DNA from 2 places in the Arthrobacter sp. R3-55 genome. Region 1 is predicted to be linked to the other one. Evidence: predicted binding sites of a transcription regulator. Region 1 holds the regulator's gene; the other holds the start of a gene.
What was found. The regulator HrcA, encoded in region 1, represses chaperone genes, less so after heat shock. The targets are predictions, from matches to a motif close to TTNGCACTCGNNNNNNNCGAGTGCNAA.
Positions count from the first base shown of each region.

Region 2: a site for HrcA is predicted at 4,669-4,695, ahead of groES (co-chaperone GroES). Genes of this name have one in related genera too.

Region 1 covers NZ_CP096423.1:2,095,271-2,102,576, forward strand. The annotation lists gene hemW (radical SAM family heme chaperone HemW) at 1-146, shown strand, start outside; gene M1D51_RS09810 (DUF4870 domain-containing protein) at 229-642, opposite strand; gene M1D51_RS09815 (DUF3097 domain-containing protein) at 763-1,614, opposite strand; gene hrcA (heat-inducible transcriptional repressor HrcA) at 1,795-2,802, shown strand; gene dnaJ (molecular chaperone DnaJ) at 2,852-3,979, shown strand; gene M1D51_RS09830 (16S rRNA (uracil(1498)-N(3))-methyltransferase) at 3,982-4,746, shown strand; gene M1D51_RS09835 (GerMN domain-containing protein) at 4,780-5,652, opposite strand; gene M1D51_RS09840 (PhoH family protein) at 6,074-7,156, shown strand; gene ybeY (rRNA maturation RNase YbeY) at 7,153-7,306, shown strand, end outside.
Region 2 covers NZ_CP096423.1:1,433,172-1,440,477, reverse strand. The annotation lists gene M1D51_RS06780 (flavin-containing monooxygenase) at 1-551, opposite strand, end outside; gene M1D51_RS06775 (LuxR C-terminal-related transcriptional regulator) at 724-2,358, opposite strand; gene groL (chaperonin GroEL) at 2,534-4,147, opposite strand; gene groES (co-chaperone GroES) at 4,232-4,528, opposite strand; gene M1D51_RS06760 (hypothetical protein) at 4,720-5,082, opposite strand; gene M1D51_RS06755 (THUMP-like domain-containing protein) at 5,150-6,379, shown strand; gene M1D51_RS06750 (shikimate 5-dehydrogenase) at 6,384-7,196, opposite strand; gene ykgO (type B 50S ribosomal protein L36) at 7,250-7,306, opposite strand, start outside.

The DNA of each region.
Region 1 (7,306 bases):
TGGACGCGGTGGGGCGTCATGCAATGGCCGGGCTGATAGCTGAGCAGTTGGTGGATCCCGTGCAGGCTTTCAAGGGCCGTCTGATTCTTACGCTGAAGGGCCGCCTCTTGGCGGACGCTGTAGTCCGCAGGATTCTTCCCGACTGACGCCCGCTGGCCCGGCACGCCCGCTGGCCCGGCCAACCCGCGGCCTGCCCGGCTGAGCCCGGCCAGGCTGCGGCGGGGTGGGTTACTTTATCCAGCGCAGGTTGAGCTTGTACCGATGCGGTTGGCCATGGTTGACCCTGATTCCAGCGGACACGGAGAAGCAGGTCAGGGCTACCCAGATTCCGGTGGCGATCACGGCAAAGATGTTGCCCACTACGGGCAGCAGCACCAGGATGTTGGCCACAACAGCAGCGATGGTGGGAGGAAGGGTGAAGTTCAACGCTTCCTTGGACTCCTGAGCCGTGAAAGGACCACGGTCACGGAAGATCAGGTAAATCAGGAGCGATGGCAGGCAACCCAGGATGCCGCCAAAGTGTGCCAAAGTGGCCCATTGCCTGTCCTCGCTGGCGGTCAGTGGCAGCGCGTTTGCCGGCGCGCCATGGTACTGGGGCTGGCCTGCGGCGCTGCCCGGTTCTTCAGGAGCGTTCTCTGCCACGGTGTGTTCCCTTTACTGTAAAGATGCTGCGGTGTTGCTGTCCCAGAATACCGGCCCCGGCTGCCTTCACAGGACAAACGCCACGATGACACGTCACTTGCTGCTGCTTTGCGGGCAAGGTCACGGAACTGTGAGAAAGTCGATGACTTCCTCCACCCGGCCCAGCAGCGAAGACTCAAGGTCCGCGTAGCTCCGGACTGCGCCGAGGAGCCGTTGCCAGCCGAGGCCTACGTCTTCGGCGGTTTCGTGAGGCCAGCCGAAAGCGGTCAGAATTCCGGTCTTCCAGTCAGTTCCACGCGGCACGGACGGCCAGGCCTCAATGCCAAGCACCTTGGGCCTGATGGCCTGCCATACATCGATATAGGGGTGTCCAACAATGAGGACGTTGCCCGCGGCTCCCGGAACCGTCATAGCGTCGGCGGCGATCCGGGATTCTTTGGAGCCATCCACAAGGTGGTCCACCAGGATGCCGAGACGCCGACCGGGGCCGGGGTTGAAAGCCGAGATCGCTGATTTGAGGTCATCGACACCATGCAAGGGCTCCACCACAATGCCCTCTACTCGAAGATCGTCGCCCCAGACCTTCTCGACGAGTTCGGCGTCGTGCTTTCCCTCCACCCAGATGCGGCTGGCTTTGGCCACTTGTGCGCGTTGACCTTGGACCTTTACCGAACCGGAGGCTGTCCGCCCGTTGCGAACAGCCGACGCGGGTTGACGCGGGGCAGGGGGCATCAATCGGATGGGCTGTCCCTCAAGCAGGAAGCCGAATCCGAGCTGAAACGACTTGGTCTTTCCCCGCCTGTCCTCCAGGGAAACGATGTGCATGCCACCGGTTATTTCGACCCGGGTGACTTCGCCCACCCAGCCCGACTGGACGTCCTCCAGGACCATCCCCCGCTGGACCGCCACTTCCGGCAGCTGACGTTTGGCAGGAGCTGACAGATCCTGAGGACCCCATGTGTCGAATGCCAAGGAATTCCTACCTTTTGTGCTGGGTTAATGTTTGTGCCGGCCGGGCTTGTGCCGGGTTGGGCCGGGAAAGTTCAATGCTAGCAACGGGGTGGCTCATACTAGACTGGTTAGCACTTGGGCATGTTGAGTGCTAAGTGGACCCGGTCCCAGTGACCATGGCAGTTGTCAGGAGGTGGAGCAATGAGTGAGCCGCGCAAGTTGGAAGTACTGCGTGCCATCGTTGAAGATTACGTGCATTCGCGGGAGCCTGTTGGATCAAAGGCCCTTGTGGAACGGCATCATCTTGGAGTTTCCAGCGCCACCATCCGTAATGATATGGCCGTTCTTGAAGAAGAGGGCCTCATTGCAGCTCCGCATACCAGTGCCGGGCGGATTCCCACGGACAAGGGCTATCGCTTGTTCGTTGATCGCATCTCCCAGGTCAAGCCCCTTTCGGCCGCCGAGCGCAGGGCCATCCATTCATTGCTTGAGGGCCCTGATGATGTGGACGACATCCTTGAGCGCACCGTCAGGCTCCTGTCGCAGCTGACCAACCAGGTCGCCGTCGTGCAGTATCCACACTCAAACCGCGCCCTGGTGCGGCACGTTGAGTTTGTCCTGTTGGCCCCCCAACAGGTTTTGGTGGTGCTGATTGCCGACACCGGCAGCGTTGGACAGAAGGTCATCGAGGCTGGGTCTGCCGTGGGCGATGAAGCGCTGATGCAGTTGAGGTCCCGGTTCCTGGGCAGCATCACAGGGACACAACTGGCCCTGTTGCCGCAGGTCCTGCCGTCAGTGGTTGCCCTCTGCCCGCCGGAGCTTCGCGGGCTGGCTCAAACATTGGCGAACGGGTTGCAGGCTTTGAGCGACACCAGTCGCGAAGAGCGCATCCTGATGGCCGGAACGGCCAACCTGGCCAGGTCCAACGTGGACTTCCCGTTGAGTATTGGTCCAGTACTTGAAGCGCTCGAGGAACAAGTTGTGATGCTCCGGTTGTTGTCAGACATGGGGGATGACCCACGGGGCGTCACTGTCAGCATCGGCCGTGAGAATCCCTACGACGGATTGGCGGAAGCTTCCGTGGTGGCCACCGGTTACGGCTCCGGTGCCAAGGTAGGAATCCTTGGCCCGACCCGCATGGATTATCCGACCACCATGGCCGCAGTCCGGGCAGTGGCCCGATACCTTTCACGCATTCTCGGCGGCTGAACGCCGGTCCGAAGAAACATCCGCAGTACAACAAGGAAGAGAACCGACTTTGAGCAGCCACTATGACGTTTTGGGAGTCTCGCCGGAAGCCACCGGGGAAGAGATCAAAAAGGCGTACCGCAAGTTGGCGCGGAAACTCCACCCGGACGTCAACCCGGGTGAGGACGTCGCGGAACAGTTCAAGGCCGTGACCCATGCTTATGAGGTCCTGTCCGATCCCCAGAAGCGCCGCGTCTACGATGCCACCGGTAACGAGAATGGAACGGACAACGGATTTGGTGGCGGATATGCCGGCCAGGGCTTCGCGTTCCAGGATATTTTCGACACCTTCTTTGGCGGTGGCGGGGGTCATGGCGGCCCCGCCTCCCGTGTCAGACGCGGCCAGGACGCACTCATCAGCGTCCGAATTGACCTCAAGGACGCCGTTTTCGGCGTCAACAAGAAGCTCGAAGTGGATACGGCCGTTACCTGCCCCACTTGTGACGGCAGCTGCTGCCGCCCGGGCACCCACCCCGAACGCTGCGATATCTGTGGCGGCAGCGGCCAAGTCCAGCGCGCTGTACGGTCCATCCTCGGCCAGGTCATGACCGCTGCCCCCTGTGGCTCCTGCGAGGGCTTCGGCACAGTCATCAAGGACCCCTGCAACGAATGCAACGGGCAAGGACGCATCCGCAGCCGCCGCTCCCTGACCATCAAGGTTCCTGCCGGTGTTGCCACGGGTACGCGGATCCAGTTGTCCGGCCAAGGTGAAGCAGGACCCGCAGGTGGTCCCTCCGGCGACCTCTACGTGGAGATCCGGGTCAACAATGACTCGATGTTCATGCGCGAAGGTGACGACCTCCACGCCACTCTCAGTGTGCCCATGACGGCCGCGGCGCTTGGTACCGAACTGCAATTGGATACCTTCGACGGCGCGCAGGACATTGATGTCAAGGCCGGAACCCAATCTGGCGAAGTCATCACCCTTCGGGGCTTGGGTGTCACGCACCTGCGTGGTTACGGCCGCGGCGACCTCAAGGTACACCTCCATGTTGAAACGCCCAGCAAGCTGGATCCTGCTCAGGAAGAACTGTTGCAGCAGCTTGCCAAGCTTCGCGGAGAGCAGTTCACCGAGGGAAAGCTCGTAGCCAGCGGCGGCATGTTCGCCAAGCTTCGGGACAAGCTCGGTAACCTGTAGCGGTGAGCAACCCCGTTTTCTTCACCTCGGCCGGGAGCCTTGGTGATGTCAGTCCCGGCGGCACCTTCGTACTGGAAGGTCCCGAAGCTCGCCACGCAGTCACTGTCAAGCGCCTCGGGGTGGGCGAGTCCGTTGATATTGCCGACGGGTCCGGCGCGCGGTTGACCGGCACGGTTGCCGAGGCGGGACCCGCCGGTTTGACTGTCACTGCTGCCGAGGTGGTCTTTGAAGAGCAGCCGGATGTCCGTTTGGTGCTGGTCCAGGCCTTGGCCAAGGGAGACCGTGACGAGCTGGCCATCGAGACAGCCACGGAACTCGGAATCGATGCTGTGCTTCCGTGGCAGTCAGAGCGTTCCATTGTTCGATGGAAGGGCGATCGCGCCGCAAAAGCCCATGCCAAATGGGAGTCCGTGGTGACTGCCGCGGCCAAGCAGGCCCGGCGGGCATGGATTCCTCAGGTCCGCACCATGGTGGACACGGGGTCATTGGCGAAGGCCGTTGCCGAGGCTGACTTGGCTATCATCTTGCACGAAGACGCGAAGAATCCCTTGCGGACGGTCCTGGAGGAGTGGGTGGCGACCAAGACTGCCGTTCCCCGTGAAGTGCTGTTGATCGTGGGGCCCGAGGGCGGAATTTCGCCACGCGAAGTAACGCGCCTCAGCGACGCCGGTGCCGTGACTGCGCTCTTGGGGAACCACGTCTTGAGGTCCTCGACGGCGGGACCGGCCGCCGTCGTCCTTGCGAGCGACATCCTGGGCCGCTGGTAGCCGTACGGGTTCCGGTTATCGGAGGCTGAGCAGTCAGCCGACCCTGAACAGCCGTGTGTCCGTGCTGGTCGCTATGGCGTTACCGGCACTGTCCACTTGGGAGACGCGGACCTCGTACTGCCCGGCTTTCAAGGTAGCGCCAAAGGTGAACAAGCCGTACTGTCCTGCTTCGCCAGTGGCTTGCGTTTGGCCCGTGAGAAGGCTGGTCTTCTCGCCCTTGCCGTTGTCCTGAAGGACCTGCCAGGCGATCGGCCTGGAGCTGTCAGTGCTCCGCCCGTTGAATTTGACCAATCCGGTGGGCATGGTGGCATCTTCTTGAGGATCGATGATCCACAGTGGCGCCACCAAGGATGCGTCGCGGGTCATGGGCTCACCGAGTTGCACTTGCCCGAACGCCATGTAGTCCGTATGGCCGTCAACCAGGATGACCACTTGGATTTGCTGGCCGGAGTTGATCAGCCCTGAGGACGAGGCTGCTGCCGTAGCCGTGTATACGAGTTGCTGTACGGCCCGCTGCGCCATGCCGGCGTCCAGGTTTGAGTTGAAGGCATCGCGGGAGATGTCCACCGTGATGACGTTTTTCCCCGAGATGGACGTGGCCAGGCTGGCAGGTTCCTGCCATGGGGTGAAGAAGTCGTGATCCAGGGGCTTTTCCGCCATCATGATTTTCAACGCAGTGGTCACCGGATTTCCGTCGCCGGTGATGTCCCTGAACTCGCGGTAGAGGTAAACCTCTTCTTTGCTCCGTCCAATCCAGTAGACCGGGATTTTGGTGGAGGCTTGGGTTGTCTCCAGCGGGGCGTTGCTGGCCGGGGCTTCCTGGACAGTTAACGGCGGGGGAGTTGAGGTGGCCTGGGTGCCGCCGCCGTTGGCGATGCACCCGGTCAGGAGGAGGACAGCAAGCATCGCCGGCACTGCAACAGCGGACTTGGTCCGCTTGTTGGCGCCACGAACTTTACTGGCTGTTTTCCTGATGGGTTTCCTGTCCTGCCGTGCGTGGTTTTGCAGCCTTGTTATAGCTGGAATGCGGGGTTTTGTTTCCACCCGCTATGCCAGCTTGGCACATCGTCGACGGCGGTCGGCCGGGTTTGCGGGGAACGGCAGCAACTGAAACATGATTGATACCGGCTTGATGCCGAGTTGAGACAAATGTCCGCACCATGCCCGGGGCGCCGAATCAGGCTGGCCCGGTAGGTTCACCAGAGGCCGCGCTGGCGTAGGATTGGAGACATTCCGGCATTAACGCGGGCAGTTAAAGCCTTTGCCGGGATGTCGAATCGATGGCGTTATTAATAACCGGAGGAGAAAAGGCCTGAGGGCCAACACTATGAGTGAATCTTTGAACGGGCGGCTCAGGACCGGAAACGGCAACCAGCCGCCCAACGAGTTCCCGCACACTTTACCGGGCACGCGCACGGAAGTTGTCACTTTCGACAACTCCGACCAGATGGTTCACTCACTGGGCAGCCATGACGAAGCCCTGAGGTACATCGAGGAACAGTTCCAGGACGTAAATTTCCACGTTCGCGGCAACGAACTCTCCATGACCGGCCCCTCCACGGTCATTCCCCGCATTATGCGCCTCCTTGAGGAAGTCCGCGGGTTGGTGGCAAAGGGGACCCTGGTAACCCCGGACGTCCTTCAGCAGTTGGTGTCCCTGTTGAGGACGCAGTCCGTGCAGAATCCCGCTGATGTCTTGACCCACAACATTCTTTCCAGCCGGGGCAAGACCATCCGGCCCAAGACGCTGAACCAGAAGAACTACGTGGATGCCATTGACGCAAACACGGTGATTTTTGGTATCGGTCCAGCCGGTACCGGCAAGACGTACCTGGCCATGGCCAAAGCCGTGCAGGCACTCCAGATGAAGGAAGTCAGCCGGATCATCCTGACACGTCCGGCTGTTGAAGCCGGGGAGCGGCTGGGGTTCCTGCCCGGCACGTTGAGCGACAAGATCGATCCGTACCTTCGTCCGCTGTATGACGCCCTCCACGACATGATGGATCCTGAATCCATCCCGAGGCTGATGGCTGCGGGCACCATTGAGGTGGCACCCTTGGCCTACATGCGCGGACGTACGCTGAATGACGCCTTCATCATCCTGGATGAAGCTCAGAACACCACGCCGGAACAGATGAAGATGTTCCTGACGCGCCTCGGTTTTGGTTCAAAAATGGTGGTTACCGGGGACGTCACACAGATAGACCTTCCCCTTGGGGCGACATCAGGCCTGCGGATTGTCCGGGAGATCCTGACTGGCATAGACGACGTCAATTTCTCCATTCTCGAGGCAGCCGACGTCGTACGGCATCGCCTTGTGGCCGACATCGTATCCGCCTACAGCACCTGGGATGATGCGCACCGCAAGGACGCACCAGGCACACACTACAAACGTGGAGAGCGTCAATGAGCATTGAAGTCAACAACGAGTCCGGCGTGGCGGTGGATGAAGCCCAGCTGGTGACGTTGTCCCGCTTCATCTTCGAACGGCTCTACATTCATCCCCAGGCAGAGCTTTCCATCCTCCTAGTGGACGAACCCGCTATGGAAAAACTCCACA
Region 2 (7,306 bases), 660 kb from region 1:
CCCACCACCAGTACAGTTCCGTCCCGCAGTTGCCCGGGGTTCTTGTAGTCCTGTGAATGAAGTTGTAGTACTTCAGGATCAAGCTCTTCTGCAAACGCAGGCCGTTGAGGAAGACGGTGTCCGCCGGTGGCAATCACCACATTGCGCGAGCGCCACGTATGATCGGCCGCCCGGACAACGAAACCCTCGCCCTCGGCCCTGATTTCCTCCACGGGAACGCCGGCCACGAACGGGAGGTCAAAGCGGCGGACATAGTCTTCCAGGTAGTCGGCCAGTTGGTCTTTTGTGGGGAAAGCAAGGCGGTCTCCGGGGAAGGGCCGGCCGGGAAGTCCGTCATATTTGGCGGGTGTGAACAGCTTGAGGGAGTCCCAGCGCTGACGCCAGGCATCCCCTGGCCTTTCGTGCTGATCCAGAATGAGGAAATTGCGGCCTTCCTTGGCCAACCAGTACGCGAGCGCGAGTCCGGCCTGGCCACCGCCCACTATCAAGGTGTCCACGTCGGTGTGCTGCTGGTCTATGTACCTCTGGTCCGGGTACTGCTGCGAATCCATGGCCGGTCTTCCTTCCGTTCTCGGATCTTAGGGGTCCTGATACAGCCAAGCTACGGTCCCGGCCCCTGCCGTCGCTTCGGCAGAATGACGCATTTGCTTTCCTACGGCATGGGTATTTCTGCGCAGTAGGTGATAGAGGGACCGGCCGAAAGGTGCGAGAGGTGATAGCGCGTCAGCGGATGAGGCCGTGCTCGAAAGCGTGGCTGGTTGCAGCTGCCCTGGACGGTACCGCGAGTTTGGAAAGGATGTTGCTGACGTGCCTGGCTACGGTCTTTTCGCTCAGGTACAGCTCTCGGGCGATGATCCGGTTTGAGTGCCCGCCCGCCACCAGCCGAAGGACTTCCATTTCCCTTGCCGTGAGGGAGCAGGAGTCCTTGGGCTTTTCACCGGTGAGCTCCAGTACTTCGGCAACGGCCGGTGTTCCTCCGAGATCGGAAAACTCCGCTTTGGCCGCTTCGAACTCCATGGCAGCAGTATCCGGATCGCCGAGCAGTGCATAAGCGCGGCCCGCAAGCACACGGCAACCGGCCGCATAGTAGGGGGCTTCGAGGCTATACCAGATCCGCCAGGCACTCCTCGCGTCACGGAGGGCGGCGGTGGCATCGCCCTCGGCCAGCGAAACCTGGGCACCTGCTTGCGAAGCGAGCGCCAGTTCAAGGGGCTTGCTTCCGCTGTGCTGTGGTTCCCTTAATTCGTTCAAGGCGGCCCTGGCAGCGGCCACATCTCCCAGGGCAAGTTCGACCTCGACGGCGGCAGGGAGCAGGCGGCGACGATTGGCGATGTCCGCTCCCTCCAGTGCACGGCGCATGGTGGCTTGGGCCTGGATCGCCTTACCCTGCGCAAGCTGCAGGAGCGCGATGCCCGGAACGGGCTCGAAACCCGTTCCGGCCGCTGTGCCATAGGCTTTCGCAGCTTCAGCCAGGAATCCTTGCAGCCGCAGGACTTCGCCTTGCTGGTACCAGGATCCGAATGTTGCGTCGGGGTCGCCCTTACGGACCCGGCCTTCTGCGGCACGTGCCACCGCGAGAGCTTCGTCCCAAGCGCCGTGCAAGATCAGGAGCTCGGCCCGGTAGGCCTGGCATTGTCCGCTGAACATGACCATGTCCGGACGTTCACCACACCAGCGTTCCAAGGCTGAGGTCCACTCGTGGGCACGCCTGACGTCATGCGAGAGGCGGCAGCTTCCCAGGACCGCACAGTAGATGATGCCCGCTGGTATGGGCGAAACCTCCCCCGAGGTGACCGACACCATGACTTCGTCCAGGAGTTGGAGTCCTTCCTCCACGTTTCCCAGCGATACGTGTGAGGTACCTACTCCGAGTTGTCCCAGTGCCTGAAGGTCTTTGTCGTGGAAGGACCGGCCCAGTTCCAAGGCCCGGCCGAACATCTCATGGCCCGTACCAGGGTTGCCGGAGCGAAGCGCGCCCAGGGCAGCGGGAATGAGGAGGTAGCCTTCGGCGGCGCATGGTCCTGCCATGCCCTCCAGCAAGTGCCTGGCGCGGGACAACCAGCCATTGCCCTGGGCATGCTCGCCCATGTCCATCAGGAACATGACCAGCCACGCGGCACAGCGGGCGGCACTGTCTATATCCCCTATGGTCAGGAATTCGTCGTGGGCTCGCGCGAGGTACTCCACGCTCTGGGCGTTCAAGCCAAGCAGCATCGCCACGGAGGCGGCCAACTCAATGTCCTGGGGAGGCAGTCCGCCCTCGGAATCGGCGCGGACGAGGCAATCCAGGGCATCGTTCCAGCGGCGCTCGTGAAATGCTGAGCGTCCCAGGTCCAAGTCTGTGTCCGGGGCTGTCATGGCTCACCTGCGGGTGGGTGGCGGCCCGGTTGATGCCCGAGCCGCAGCTTTTAGCGTCAGGTTACTGCCGTCGTCGAACGCTCACAATAGCTTGGGCAGGCGTACCTGCGGGCGTCCGGAGACGCACGAAGCCCCGGCCACGCGAACGTGACCGGGGCTTCAATGAAACAGGCTGCTAGTGGCTGTGGCCTGCGTGTGCGTCTTCTTCCTCAGCCGGCTTCTCGGCAACCAGGGTCTCGGTGGTGAGAACCAGGGCAGCAATGGAAGCGGCGTTACGGAGAGCGGAGCGGGTGACCTTGACGGGGTCGATCACGCCGGCGGCGATCAGGTCCTCGTACTCGCCGGACTTGGCGTTGAAACCGTGGTTGGCTTCCAGCTCGGAAACCTTGGCAACAACAACGAAGCCGTCGAAGCCGGCGTTCTGGGCGATCCACCGCAGCGGCTGGACCAAGGCACGGCGGACGATGCCCACAGCAGCTGCCGCGTCACCTTCCAGCGCCTGGACGGCCGGGGACTCATCCAGTGCCTTGAGGGCGTGGATGAGTGCGGAACCGCCACCGGAAACGATGCCTTCTTCAAGGGCTGCACGCGTGGAGGAAACAGCGTCCTCGATGCGGTGCTTCTTTTCCTTCAGCTCAACCTCAGTGGCTGCGCCGACCTTGATGACACCGATGCCGCCGGCCAGCTTGGCCAGGCGTTCCTGCAGCTTTTCCTTGTCCCAGTCAGAGTCCGTCCGGGTGAGCTCAGCACGAAGCTGGGCAACACGGTCCGACACGTCCTGGGCCGAGCCGGCGCCGTCAACAATGGTGGTGTTGTCCTTGGTCACCGTGATGCGGCGTGCGGTACCGAGTACCTCGAGGCCAACGGTGTCCAGGGTCAGGCCGAGGTCCGGGGACACAACCTGTGCGCCCGTGAGCGTGGCGATGTCCTGGAGCATGGCCTTGCGGCGGTCGCCGAAGCCCGGAGCCTTGACGGCTACAACGTTGAGCGTGCCGCGGATGCGGTTGACGATCAGCGTGGACAGGGCTTCGCCTTCGATGTCTTCAGCAATGATGAAGAGCGGCTTGTTGGCCTGCAAGGCCTTCTCCAGCAGCGGCAGGAAGTCCTGCAGCGAGGAGATCTTGCCCTGGTTGATCAGGATGAGGGCGTCTTCGAGGACGGCTTCCTGGCGCTCTGCGTCGGTGACGAAGTACGGGGAAAGGTAGCCCTTGTCGAACTGCATGCCCTCAGTGAGGACCAGTTCGGTCTGGGTGGTGGAGGATTCTTCAATGGTGATGACACCATCCTTGCCCACCTTGCCGAACGCTTCAGCGAGCAGTTCGCCAACTTCGTCGCTCTGTGCGGAGATGGCTGCGACGCTGGCAACCTGGGTGCCTTCTACTTCGCGGGCGTTCTCCAGGAGGCGGGCTGCAACGGCTTCAACGGAAACCTCGATGCCGCGCTTGATCTCACCCGGAGCGGCGCCGGCAGCAACGTTGCGCAGGCCTTCCTTGACCAGGGCCTGTGCCAGCACGGTAGCCGTGGTGGTGCCGTCGCCGGCGACGTCGTTGGTCTTGGTGGCTACTTCCTTGGCCAGCTGTGCGCCAAGGTTTTCGTAGGGGTCGTCAAGCTCAACTTCGCGGGCGATGGTCACGCCGTCGTTGGTGATCGTGGGAGCGCCCCACTTCTTGTCCAGCACGACGTTGCGGCCGCGCGGGCCAAGCGTCACCTTGACAGTGTTGGCGAGCTTGTCGATACCGGCCTCAAGAGACCGGCGGGCAGCATCGTTAAAAGCAAGCTGCTTTGCCATGGTTGTGTCCTTTCAAGACAGAAAACCCGCACCGCTGACGGCTGGAATGATTCCAACGCGACGGCGGTGCGGGGCTCCGGGAAGTTACTTTACGACGATCGCAAGGACGTCGCGGGCGGACAGAACGAGGTACTCGTTGCCGCCGGTCTTGACTTCGGTTCCACCGTACTTGGAGTAGATGACGACGTCGCCAACAGCTACGTCAACCGGTACGCGGTTGCCGTTGTCATCGAAGCGGCCGGGGCCGATTGCAACAACTTCGCCTTCCTGCGGCTTCTCCTGTGCGGAGTCCGGAATGACCAGGCCGGAAGCCGTGGTCTGCTCTGCTTCGAGCGGGCGAACAACAATACGATCCTCAAGAGGCTTAATCGAGACCGACACTCGGACTCTCCTTTTCATGAGCTGATTCATGGACTAAGAACTAGGGTGCCGGAGCGTACAACCGTCGTCGCGGTGCCGGAAGACGCTTGGCGTGATTAGCACCCTCCGGGGGAGAGTGCTAACAAGACTCTATGTAAGCGTTAGCACTCGGTCAAGGCGAGTGCCAGCATTTCGTCATGGGTGAACGTCCGTCAGCGGCCCGTCAGGTCCTCCAGGTCGTAGTCCTGGCCATCGTCATCCTCGTCCAGTGGGGCGTTCCCGCGGTTCATGTACAGGAGCACGGCGGCGGCAACAGCAACGACGACGGAAATCACCAGGGTGATAATCCCGCCGGTGCGGGCGCCGCTGTAGAGATCCCGGATGTCACGTGCTTCATCGGTGGCGTCACTGACGCTCTTCCCGGCGACGGAATAGGTAGCGGCATTGAAGGAATCCAAGGCGAAGATAATGATCAGCAGGCCGATGCAGACCACGGCGATCACGGCTCCCGCGATGAGGGCGGGTCGCGCAAACTTTGTGATGGTGGAGGGGTGCTGGGCTGCGGTGTCTTCCATGCAAACAACCCTATCGGGCTGCTTCGCCGGTCATGTTCCCAAGTGCCGCGCCGTTAGGCTTAATCCCATGCCTCACGCACCGCAGGAACAGATCGCACCCTTGCTGACCACCGAAGGATGGGAACTTCTTGCCTCCTTGGGGCCTTACCGCGAAGCGGACTCTTTCAGCCTCAACGCCGACCTCAGGAAGGCCGGTCACTCCCCTGAACTGGTGGCCGCCGTCCTCACGCAATCCAGGTTGCGGACACGTGCGGAGGCAAAGTTCGGTGAGTTTGCCCGGCAGATGCTGTTCACCCAGGCAGGGTTGGAACAGGCCACGCGCCTGAACGTCGCTGCCCGGCATGCCGAACGCTTCATCAAGGCCGGGATTTCCCATGTGGCCGATCTCGGCTGTGGCCTCGGCGCCGACTCCATGGCCATGGCGTCCATGGACATCTCGGTAACTGCCGTTGAAATGGATGAAACCACTGCCGCCTGCGCCACCATCAACCTCATGCCGTTTCCGCATGCCACCGTGGTGCACTCCGATGCCACGTCCGTGGAACTGGACGGGATCGACGGCGTATGGCTGGACCCCGCACGACGCACCACCTCTACGTCGGGAACCAAGCGGATCTGGGACCCGGAGGCTTTCTCTCCTCCGCTGTCCTTCGTGGAGAAACTGGCAGCAACCGGACGTGCCATCGGCGTCAAAATGGGGCCGGGCATCCCCCACGAATCAGTCCCCTCCGGCTGTGAGGCCCAATGGGTTTCGGTAGGCGGTGACGTCACCGAGGTGACCTTGTGGTTCAACGCCGTGGCCCGCCCCGGAGTGCGCCGTGCGGCTTTGGTCATCGGCAGCCAGGGCGCGGCTGAAATCACCAGCGGCGAGGACTTCGACGGCGGCCCGGCAGCCGACGTCGGGCCTGTGGAGGGTTTCCTCTACGAACCCGACGGCGCAGTGATCCGCGCCGGACTGGTGGCTGACATCGCAGAACAATTGGGCGGGCATCTGGTGGACGAACACATCGCCTACATCTGCGCTCCCGGGCTGCACGACACACCTTTTGCCCGCGCTTACAAGGTGCTGGAAGTAATGCCCTACAACGTCAAGGCCCTCAAAGCCTGGGTGAAAAGCAACGGCATCACCGTTCTGGACATTAAGAAGCGTGGCACGGCCGTGACTCCTGAGGAACTGCGCAAGCAACTTCTTCCCGCCAAACCCGTCAAGGGCAAAGACGCGAAAACAGCCACCCTCGTCCTCACCAGGATCGGCGAGGAAAGAGTGGCTGTTGTGGTGGAGCCGGTAACGGGCTAGGGCGTCAGCGGCGGGAGAACTCCGAGGCTTCGCGGACCTGCTCGGCGGTGGGGCGCACGCCCGTGTAGAGGACAAACTGTTCCTCGGCTTGGATGGCAATGACCTCCGCGCCCGTGATTACCTTCTTGCCCGCCTTCCGGGCAGCGCTGATCAACGGGGTCTCGGACGGCAAGGCCACGACGTCAAAGACCACCTGTGCCGCGCCGATTGTGGCGTCATCGAAGGACTGGGCCGCCTCGTCCGCGCCCGCCATCCCCAGCGGGGTGACGTTGATGATGAGGTCCGCTGTTGAGCCATTGACGTCGTCCTGCCAGCTGAATCCGTAAAGGTCCGCGAGGGCCCTGCCGGTGGTTTCATTCCGGGCCACGATAGTGACGGCAGTGAACCCGGCGTCCCGGAGGGCGGCGGCGACTGCCTTGGCCATGCCGCCGGCACCGCGGAGCAGAACGGTGTGGCTGTTGGGGACCTGATGGTCCTTCAGGAGCCGTGCAATGGCGATGTAGTCGGTGTTGTAGGCGGTGAGGACGCCGTCGTTATTGACGATGGTGTTCACCGAATCGATGGCTTTGGCTGAGGGGTCCATCACGTCAACCAACGGGATGACGGCTTCCTTGTAGGGCATGGACACCGCGGCGCCCCGGATGGGGAGGCCGCGGATGCCAGCCACTGCGAGCGTGATGTCCGCCGGGGCGAATGCCTTGTAGACAAAGTTCAGGCCGAGCAGATCGTACAGATAATTGTGGAACCTGGTCCCGATGTTGCTGGGCCGGGCCGCAAGCGAAATGCACAGGGACATGTCTTTGTTCAGGATTGGCATTCCCCCATTAAACAACGCACCCCTGACACTGCCGTTCCAGCGCTGCCGTGCGACTAACCCTGGCGCGCCTTCATCCTCGGGTTGTTCTTGTTGATGACGAAGGTACGCCC